DNA from 2 places in the Paenarthrobacter sp. NPDC089675 genome. Region 2 is predicted to be linked to the other one. Evidence: riboswitches for the same ligand, from Rfam matches in the RefSeq annotation. Region 2 holds a riboswitch; the other holds the start of a gene.
The links. Region 2 has a riboswitch for thiamine pyrophosphate ahead of thiD (bifunctional hydroxymethylpyrimidine kinase/phosphomethylpyrimidine kinase). Riboswitches for the same ligand answer to the same signal wherever they lie in the genome.

Region 1 (5,117 bases), 440 kb from region 2:
TGGGCGTTCCAGTCCTCCACGGGCAGCGACGGTGCCGCCACGATCTTGTAGCCGCCACCCCCGGTGGCCTGGACGATCTCCTGTTCGGGCATGTTCAGGCTGGCACCACCCCGCTTCCGTTCCAGTTCCACACGCTTGAGGCCCACTTCCTTCAGCAGTTGGAGCACGGGCAGTGCAGCACCGGAATCGATCTGTTCCTGGGCGCCCTTGTAGCTGAGCTTGGCACGGCTGCGGACCGCAGCCCGTGCAACGGACACCGACGTCACATCGGCGTTTGGGTCGAGCTGGAATTCCCAGACGAACGCGGCGCAGTCCTGGTCCGCGAGAAGGCTTCCGGCGTGTTCACTGATGATTTCCGGGTGGAGGGGAATCCGTCCGTCCGGGGCGTAGAAAGTCTGCCCCCGGTGCCTGGTTTCGGCATCCAGCGCACCGCCCGGCAGCACGAAGGACGGCACGTCAGCGATCGCGTACAGCACCCTGTAGCCCTCGCCCGAACGTTCGATGAAGAGGGCCTGGTCCAGGTCCGTGGAGGTTGCGGGATCGATGGTCACAAAAGGAACGTCCGTCAGGTCCCGGTCAGGCAGGCCATGGCGTTCAACCGCGTCGCGTGCCTCCGCCACGGCTTCTGCCGGGTAGTCGCCGGGCAGCTCCAGTTCGGTCCTGAGGGCAGCCAGTGAGGCTGCGAGCTGGTCGGAAGAATCGTCGACGTTGGGCGCTATCCGGTGATGTGACACGAAAGTCAGACTAGCCCCAAAACGGCGGATAGTCTTGAAGGATGGGCACCTCGACAACCGGCAGGGTTCCGCAGGACCAGCTCGCAGGCGGACTGCTCGGTGCGATGGCCTACGGCGAGTTGTCGGCCTTCGGAAGGTTGTCCGCCGACTCGCTGCTGGCACCGACGCTGGGTGAAAGGGCCATGCTGGCCAAGATCGCCGTAGGCGCCTTCGGCAACTATGCGGCCATCGGAGCCAGGCTGGGGGAGATGGGACTCGATCCCGAAGACGCCATGCTGCCCTTCCAACAGTCCTTCGACCATTTTCACGAGCGGACAGCTTCCGGGGACTGGTTCGAATCGGTCATGAAGGCCTACGTCATAGACACTGTTTCCGCCGATTCTTACCGCACCTTGGCCGGATTCCTCGACGCCGGAACGCAGCAGTTTGTCCGCCAGGTAGCCTCGGCGGACCATGCCACCGAGGCTCTCAGGGTTCTGCTGGCACGGGCGTTGCGGGACGATCCGCGCCTGGCTTCGCGCCTGGCCCTCTGGGGGCGCCGTCTCGTGGCGGAAGCTTTCACGCAGGCCCAAAGGGTAGGGCAAGAGCATCCCCAGCTTGGACCCGTCCTGCGGGGCGACGACGCCCGCGCCTCACTGCGGAGCATCACCGCCGAGCTTGCTGAACGGCACGCCAAAAGGATGTCGGGGCTGGGCCTCAGCGCCTAGCCTGTCCTGTTTGTCGTCCCGTTGTCCGGGGTTGCTCAGGCGGCATCCAGCGCCTCAAGCAGGGACTTGGCTGCCGCCGTCGGATCCGCCGCTTCGGTGATGGCGCGAACCACCACGATGCGGCTGGCGCCCGCCGCCACCACCTGGTCCACGTTGCTGTGGTCGATGCCCCCGATGGCGAACCAGGGGAGTTGCCTACCCGATCGCTTTACGGCTTCCGCGGCATATGTGACCAACTCCAATCCCACGGCCGCGCGGCCCGGTTTGGTGGGCGTAGCCCACAGTGGACCGACGCAGAAGTAGTCCAAACCATCCGGCACCCGGGAGGCCGCCAGCGCGGAATCCACTTGCTCGGGCGAATGGGTGGAAAGGCCGATCGCCGATTCCGCGAGCAGCTCCCTTGCAGAGGGCAGCGGCAGGTCCTTTTGACCCACATGGAACACCGGTGCCCCGGAAATACGCGCAATATCGGCCCGGTCATTGACGGCCCACAGCTTTCCGTGCCGGCTGGCCACCTTCCCCAGGACCTCGAGGAGTTCCAGTTCTTCTGCGGCTTCGAGGGACTTGTCACGGAGTTGGATGATATCCACGCCGCCCTCGAATGCCGCGTCGACGAAGTCTTCGAAATCACCCTGCCGCCGGCGGGCATCGGTGCACAAGTAGAGGCGGGCAGTGGAAAGGAGGTCAGGCTCAATCATGGAAACCAGAGTAGTTCCTCTAAACTGGGCACGTACTGCGGGAGCCGTGACGCACGTCTTTGTGACCGTCCGGCTGAGAGGGCTTCAGCGCCGACCGCTTGACCTGATCCGGTTAATACCGGCGTAGGGAAGGAAACCAATGGCAGAAGCCATCCAAGCAGACGTAGCCATCATCGGCGCAGGCGTAGTCGGCCTGGGCATAGCCCACCAAGTCCGCGTGTCCGGCCGCTCCGTGGTCCTCATCGATCCCCGCCCGGCCGGTGGAGCGACCTTTGCCGCCGCGGGCATGCTGGCACCCGTCAGTGAGCTGCACTACCAAGAGGAAGACCTCTTGGAGCTGATGCTTGAATCCTCAAAGTTGTGGCCCGCTTTCGTGCAGGGCCTTCCGGGGTCGGTGCCTGAGTCCGGGTACCGCACGACGTCGACACTTGCCGTGGGTGCCGACGCTGCCGACCGTAGGGCGCTCGCAGATCTCCGCTCTGCACAGTTGGCAGCGGGGCTGGACGTTGAGCCGTTGCTCCTTCGGCAGGCCCGGGAGCGTGAGCCGCTCCTCAGCCCGCAGATTTCCTGCGCGTTCGACATCCCGGCGGACCACCAGGTGGACCCCCGCAGGCTTGCCTCCCGTATCCTCGCCGGGCTCGGCGCACACACAAATGATGACGCGACCTGGGTTCCCGGTGCCCGCGAGGGATTCCACCTTGCCGAGCCGGCGAGCAGGCTCGTTTGGGACAACCAACGCGTGGTCGGCGCGGAGCTCGGTTCCGGGCAAGTGGTCATGGCCGCCGAGACGATCGTTGCAAACGGTCTTGGCGCCGCCGCTCTTGGCAGCCTTCCGGAGGGTTTGGAACTTCCTCTGCGGCCGGTCTACGGGGACATCCTGAGGTTGCGGGTCCCCGATGGCCTTCGGCCCCTCGTGACTTCGACTGTTCGCGGTATAGTTCGCGGGGTACCCGTGTACATCGTCCCGCGGGAGGACGGAACAGTGGTCATCGGAGCCACGCAACGCGAAGACGCGCTCTCATCCGGTTCCAACGCCGTATCGGCGGGCGGGGTCTACCAGCTCTTGCGCGACGCCCAGGTTTTGGTGCCGGCCGTCGCCGAGCTTGAGCTGCTGGAAGCCACGGCCCGGGCCAGGCCCGGAACGCCGGACAACGCTCCGCTCTTGGGCCGGGTGGCCGGGCTCGACGGCGACGTCCAGGGCCTCGTCATCGCAACCGGTTTCTTCCGGCACGGCGTCCTCCTAACCCCGGTCGCGGCCGCAATCGTGGGATCGCTGATCAGCGGCAGGGCAGAGGCCCGCTGGGCCCGATTCCGGCCGGACCGCTTCCAGAACACAGCCTCCGCCCGCCACTCCTCTTCAACCACCAACGTCCGCAGCAAGGAAACCGCATGAACATCAAACTCAACGGCGCCGACCACGCAGTCGCGGAGGGCGCCTCGGTCAGTACGCTCATCACGGCGGTCACCGGCCGCGACCTGGACCACCGGGGACAGGCTGCCGACGGCGGGAAGCTGGGTGTCGCCGTCGCCCGCAATTCCGAGGTAGTGCCCAGGAGCCAGTGGGCGGCCACGAGCCTGGCCGACGGCGATGAAGTGGAACTCGTAACCGCAGTGCAGGGAGGCTGAACCATGACCACCACCAACATCGAAGCACGGACCGACGCGCTGGTCATTGACGGTGTGGAACTCACCTCCCGGCTCATCATGGGGACCGGCGGAGCACCGAGCCTGGATGGCTTGGGCGCAGCCCTGGTGGCGTCTGGCACCGAACTCACCACGGTAGCCATGCGACGGTACTCACCGGCCGAGACCGGATCGCTGTTCCAACTGCTGGTGGACAACAACATCCGTGTGCTGCCGAACACTGCCGGCTGCTTCACGGCCAAGGACGCCATTCTTACGGCTGAACTGGCGCGGGAAGCACTGGAGACCGACTGGGTGAAACTGGAGGTCATCGCGGATGAACACACGCTCCTGCCCGATGCCGTGGAGCTCGTGGACGCCACGGAGCAACTGGTCAACCGGGGCTTCAAGGTCTTTGCCTACACCAACGACGATCCCGTCCTTGCCCTGCGGCTGGAGAACCTCGGCGCAACGGCCGTCATGCCGCTTGGCGCCCCGATCGGAACCGGCCTGGGCATCCTGAATCCGCACAACATCGAAGTAATTGTTTCCCGGGCCTCCGTGCCGGTGGTGTTGGATGCCGGGATCGGGACGGCGTCGGACGCAGCCCTTGCCATGGAACTTGGCTGCGACGCCGTCCTGCTGGCAACTGCCGTCACGAGGGCCCAAAACCCGGTGCAAATGGCCGAAGCGTTCCGCCACGCCGTCATCGGCGGCCGGTTTGCCAGGCAGGCAGGACGCATTCCGCGACGCGAGCATGCCCTCGCGTCTTCAGCTATGGAAGGCCGCGCCGAGTTCCTCTGACGTATGGCGCTTAACTAACTGCGATCACTGTTTAACTGACTGTGACCACTGCCCGGAAGGGCGGTGGTCACAGTTCTTTCTTTGCTTTTCAGGGTTGCAACCCGGCTGCTAGAGGCGGAGGGCCTTGGTGAGCTCCGCTGTATCCCGGGCAGTGCGCGTCCTGCCGAGGAATACCACCACCCCCGCTGCCGCTGCCGTCCCCAAAACGATGGGGAGAACCCAGGGGATCCAGGTAAGACCCGGCTGGTAACCCAGCCCTGCGGCGATGAACACTATCCAGCTCAAGGCGCCAACGCCCACCGATATGCCAGCGGGCAGGGCGATCCCGTACTTGCCGTGGCGCTTGTCGTTTGCCCACACCAGGAATCCAGTGGCGAGGGTCGCAAAAACCATCACGACGAGTGAAAGCACGGGAACTCCTTAGCGGCAGTTGGAAAGACGGGGTCAGAGTGCGCCGAAGCCGACGCGGCGAACTTCTTCGGCGCCGATTTCAACGTATCCAAGCACGCTGCCCGGAACGATTACCTGACGGCCTTTCTCGTCGGTCAGCC
Region 2 (5,117 bases):
GCCCGCCTCACAAGCCAGATATCCCTCCCGGGCCGCTACCTGGTTTACGTGCCGGGTGGCTCCATGACGGGTATCTCGCGCAAGCTGCCCGACGTCGAGCGCAACCGACTCAAGCGGATCCTGAAGGACCGCCTGCCGGAAAATGCCGGCGTCATTGTCCGTACCGCTGCTGAAGGCGCGTCGGAAGAAGAACTGACGCACGACATCAACCGGCTGCGCGCGCAGTGGGAGGGCATCGAAGGCCAAGCATCGTCCACCAAGGTGCTGGCTCCGGAACTGCTGTACGGCGAACCCGACCTGACCATCAAGGTGGTCCGTGACGTCTTCAACGAGGACTTCTCCAAGCTGATCGTCTCCGGTGACGACGCATGGGACACCATCGAGGCTTACGTCACGTACGTTGCTCCCGACCTGGTGGGCCGGCTCGAAAAGTGGACCAAGGACCAGGACATCTTCTCCGCCTGGCGCATCGATGAGCAGATCCACAAGGCACTCGAACGCAAGGTCTTCCTGCCCTCCGGTGGTTCGCTGGTCATCGACCGCACCGAGGCCATGACCGTGGTGGACGTCAACACCGGTAAGTTCACCGGCAGCGGCGGCAACCTGGAAGAGACAGTCACCAAGAACAACCTTGAAGCTGCCGAGGAAGTAGTCCGGCAACTTCGGCTGCGTGACATCGGCGGCATTATCGTCATCGACTTCATCGACATGGTCCTGGAGTCCAACCGCGACCTTGTGCTTCGCCGCCTGGTTGAATGCCTGGGCCGCGACCGTACCAAGCACCAGGTGGCTGAAGTGACGTCGCTTGGTTTGGTGCAGATGACTCGCAAACGCATGGGCACCGGTCTCCTTGAGGTCTTTGGCGAGCAGTGTGAGCATTGCGCCGGCCGCGGCGTCGTGACGCACGACGAACCGGTGGAGCATCGGCGTGCCAACGTGGTTGCCGCAGAGCAGCACCGCCCGCACTCCGAGCCGCAGCAGACCACCCCACGGGCCGAGCGCAAGCGACGCCGCGGAAAGGGCGGGGCCCAGCCTGCAGAAATCCCGACGCCGGTCCACAACTCTCCGGCCCCGGCGCATGCGTCGTCGGCTCCGGAAACGGTGGACCCTGCGCGTCAGGCAAAGGCCGAAGCAACCCGGGCGGCCCTGGCGACGATCGCCGCTGCTGCCCACGCTGCCCACCTGCACGATGACGAAGTCCACAAAGCCGAAGAGGAAGCCCGCGCGGCTGCCGCAGCCGAATCAGGTTCGCCTGAGACGAACACCGTGACGCAGGCGCAGCCGGCCGGCGAGACTGCCGGTCGCACCACGCCGGTCCTCCGTTTCGGGGGCGAAGAAGTGGCTCTTCCCTTCGTGGAACACCACGAATCGGATGAAGCCAAGCCGACCATGACGCTGGACCTCCTTGCCGAGGCGTTCTCGCACCTTGGCGGGGCTTCAGAGGCAAAGCCGGCGGAAACCGCGGTTGCCGAGCCCCAGGCCGCGGCCCCTGCGGCCGATCCTGCCGCAGCAGCGGCAGCTGGCGGGGGTCAGCAGCCGGCCGTTGACCACGGGTCCGACGACGAGCACCAGGCGGCGGGCAGGTCACGTGGACGGCGGGGTCGCCGGAACCGTAGCGCCAGCCGGGCACAGGGTGCGGCCAACGAGACAACAGTTGAACACCATGAGGTATCGGCGTCCAGCGGTGGCGGCGCAGCCCATGAAGCCAAAGCTCCGCAGGAGCCGGCAAAGAAGGCCGCGGCCGCAGCCGAGCCGATCATCCTCGGTGTAGGAGTCCCGGCTTCGGAACTGTAACCGCGTGAACGTCATGTGACCGAGAGAGGGTCCCGCAGCGCCTGCTGCGGGACCCTCTGTCGGTTAGGCTTGGAGACTGACACGGGGTGCCGGGCGTTGGGTTCGGCTGAGATCCAGACCCGTTGAACCTGTCCGGTTAGCACCGGCGAAGGGATGTCTCCATGACTTCTTTGTCGACCTCCGTTATCTACCCGCTGCCTGTTGCGGGCCGCCCCCATCCTCGGGTCCTTAGTATTGCCGGCTCGGACCCGTCAGGGGGTGCGGGCATCCAGGCTGATCTGAAAAGCATCGCGGCTCACGGTGGCTATGGCATGGCTGCCATTACTGCCTTGACGGCACAGAACACCCGGGGTGTTTCCGCCGTCCACGTCCCTCCCGTGGAATTCCTGCGCCGGCAGCTGGAAGCCATTAGCGCTGACGTTGCCATTGATGCGGTAAAGATCGGGATGTTGGGTGATGCCGATGTCATCAACGAGGTACGCAGCTGGCTTGCCAAGGTGCGCCCCGCCGTCGTGGTCCTTGACCCTGTCATGGTTGCCACCAGCGGCGACCGCCTTCTTCGGGAATCCGGCGAGGCCGCGCTCCGGGAGCTTTTGCCATTGGCAGGCTTGGTGACCCCCAACATTCCGGAACTCGCCATGCTGCTTGGCGAAGCGGAGGCGCAGGATTGGACAACCGCCCTGGAGCAAGGCAAGCGGCTGGCCGCCGAGTACGGCAACACAGTGCTGGTCAAGGGCGGGCACCTGGCGGGGGAAGAGTGCCCGGACGCCCTCGTGAATACCGCCGGGCTGCTGCGGCAGGATGTCATCGAAATCGCCGGGCCGCGGATCGCCACAAAGAACAGCCACGGGACGGGCTGTTCGCTGTCGTCTGCGGTTGCCACGGTCCAAGCGCGGACAGGGGATTGGGAAGCGTCCCTGAGGGAAGTGAAACCATGGCTCGTGGAGGCGCTGGCTACCGCTGACGTGCTGGGCGTGGGAGAAGGCAACGGCCCGATCAACCACTTCCACCACTTGCTGCCGTCAACGTCCAAGGGGGCATTCGCCGCCCGGCTGTGGCAGGAAGCGGCACCGGAACTGGAGGCCATCCATGCGCTGCCGTTTATCCGGGGACTGGAATCCGGCACGCTTCCGGAGCATGAGTTCAATTACTACCTCTCCCAGGACGCCCTCTACCTTAACGGTTACTCCAGGGTGTTGGCCCGCGCAGGCGCCCTTGCGCCCACCGAGGAAGAACAGCTTTTCTGGGCCAGGTCATCCCAGGTTTGCCTGGAGGTTGAATCGGAACTGCACCGGAATTGGCTCAGCACACGCGAGGCATCAACCGGGACCGGTCCGGTAACAAAGGCCTATGTGGACCACCTCCTGGCCGCCTCTGCCTCAGGAAGTTACGCGGTGCTGCTTGCCGCGGTCCTTCCCTGCTATTGGCTTTATGCAGAGGTGGGACGGAAACTGCATGCCAATTACCTCCAAGCGGGTTCGCCCGCGGCCCATGCCTACGCCGACTGGCTCAAGACCTACGCGGACGAAGAGTTTGCCGAAGCGACGCGGAAGGCCATCACGTTCACGGATGCCGCCGCGGCTGGTGCAAGCGACCGGGAGCGGGAAGCGATGGTGGAGGCTTTCGTTCATTCTTGCCGCTACGAGACAGCCTTCTTCGACGCTCCCCGCCTGTACTCCTAGGGCCGCCACCGCGAGTCCAAGGGCGGCCGCCGCGCGTCGGCGTCCAAATACCCGAACCTGCCGGCAGGAGCCTGTAGGCTTGACGGGCACGGTGCCGGGAAAGTCTGTTCCTGCTGGTGACAAGCGTCACCCGATGGCCTCCGGACCCGGCCTCATTTGCAGCTGAAGGTCAAACTAGCGTAATCTTGATCTTCGGTGCTTACGCCAACCCTTGGGTTATGCCCCGTGGAATTGTTCACGGGATGACTCGCGGGCTTCGATCCGGAGTCCACGGCGTTGAGGCACAGCGAGAACCAGGCCGGATTCAGGTTCTGTGTTCCGCACGCAAATTTAGTAAGAAACGTCGAGAGAAGTGAGTACCCAAGTGGTGTACGCGATTGTCCGCGCAGGCGGCCGCCAAGAAAAGGTTTCCGTTGGAGACTACGTAACGCTGAACCGCGTCGCCGGTGGAGCCGGCAGCACCCTTGAGCTGCCTGCCTTGCTCCTGGTTGACGGCGACAAGGTCACCTCCGCTGCTGCGGACCTGGCCAAGGTGAAGGTCACGGCTGAAATCCTGGAAGACCTCCGTGGTCCCAAGATCGTCATCCAGAAGTTCAAGAACAAGACCGGCTACAAGAAGCGCCAGGGTCACCGTCAGGAACTGACCAAGATCAAGATCACGAGCATCGCGTAACTTTCCTTACGCAGTTCAGATTTTCAGTTTCCCCAGATATTTAGAGGCAGGCATTTCACATGGCACACAAAAAAGGCGCGAGCTCCACTCGCAACGGTCGTGACTCCAACGCACAGCGCCTCGGCGTCAAGCGTTTCGGTGGCCAGGTAGTTTCCGCAGGCGAGATCATCGTCCGCCAGCGCGGAACCCACTTCCACCCGGGTGCAGGCGTCGGTCGCGGTGGCGACGACACCCTGTTCGCCCTGCAGGCTGGTTCGGTTGAGTTCGGTACTCGCCGTGGCCGTCGCGTAGTGAACATCGTTGCTGCTGCAGCTGCAGAGTAACAACAAGTTCTGAACCGGTGGAGCGGGCCAACAGGTCCGCTCCACTGTTCTTTTAACCGCATTACAATCGTTCAGGGCGCCGGGCGCGCTGGACTTGGCATTCGCGCTGTTTACAGCAACAGAGGAGATTCACGTGGCGAGCTTTGTAGACCGGGTAGTCCTGCACGTTTCAGGCGGAACCGGTGGCCACGGTTGCGTCTCCGTCAAGCGTGAGAAGTTCAAGCCACTCGGCGGCCCCGACGGCGGCAATGGCGGCAACGGCGGCGACGTCATCCTCCGCGTTTCCAGCCAGACCACGACGCTCCTTGACTACCACCACGCCCCACACCGCCATGCCACCAACGGAGGTCCGGGCATGGGCGACTGGCGTGGCGGCAAGAACGGCGAGACCCTGGTCCTTCCCGTTCCGGACGGCACCGTGGTCAAGACCAAGGACGGCGAAGTGCTCGCTGACCTTGTGGGCGAAGGAACCGAATACATTGCAGCCGCCGGCGGCCTGGGCGGCCTCGGGAACGCCGCGCTTTCTTCGCAGAAGCGTCGGGCGCCCGGCTTCGCGTTGCTGGGCATCGAAGGCGAGTCCAGCGATATCGTCCTGGAACTGAAGTCCATTGCTGACATCGCCCTGGTTGGTTTCCCCTCTGCCGG

Region 1: it holds a riboswitch for thiamine pyrophosphate, as region 2 does, so the genes downstream of both, thiO (glycine oxidase ThiO) here and thiD (bifunctional hydroxymethylpyrimidine kinase/phosphomethylpyrimidine kinase) in region 2, are expected to answer to the same signal.

The regions. Positions count from the first base shown of each region.
Region 1 covers NZ_JBIVHM010000001.1:266,057-271,173, forward strand. The annotation lists gene ACIPY2_RS01325 (RNB domain-containing ribonuclease) at 1-734, opposite strand, end outside; gene ACIPY2_RS01330 (ferritin-like fold-containing protein) at 776-1,441, shown strand; gene thiE (thiamine phosphate synthase) at 1,477-2,139, opposite strand; TPP riboswitch at 2,167-2,286, shown strand; gene thiO (glycine oxidase ThiO) at 2,279-3,532, shown strand; gene thiS (sulfur carrier protein ThiS) at 3,529-3,765, shown strand; gene ACIPY2_RS01350 (thiazole synthase) at 3,769-4,566, shown strand; gene ACIPY2_RS01355 (hypothetical protein) at 4,675-4,977, opposite strand; gene ACIPY2_RS01360 (DUF3107 domain-containing protein) at 5,011-5,117, opposite strand, start outside.
Region 2 covers NZ_JBIVHM010000001.1:701,380-706,496, forward strand. The annotation lists gene ACIPY2_RS03325 (Rne/Rng family ribonuclease) at 1-1,794, shown strand, start outside; TPP riboswitch at 1,867-1,965, shown strand; gene thiD (bifunctional hydroxymethylpyrimidine kinase/phosphomethylpyrimidine kinase) at 1,956-3,476, shown strand; gene rplU (50S ribosomal protein L21) at 3,841-4,149, shown strand; gene rpmA (50S ribosomal protein L27) at 4,209-4,472, shown strand; gene obgE (GTPase ObgE) at 4,606-5,117, shown strand, end outside.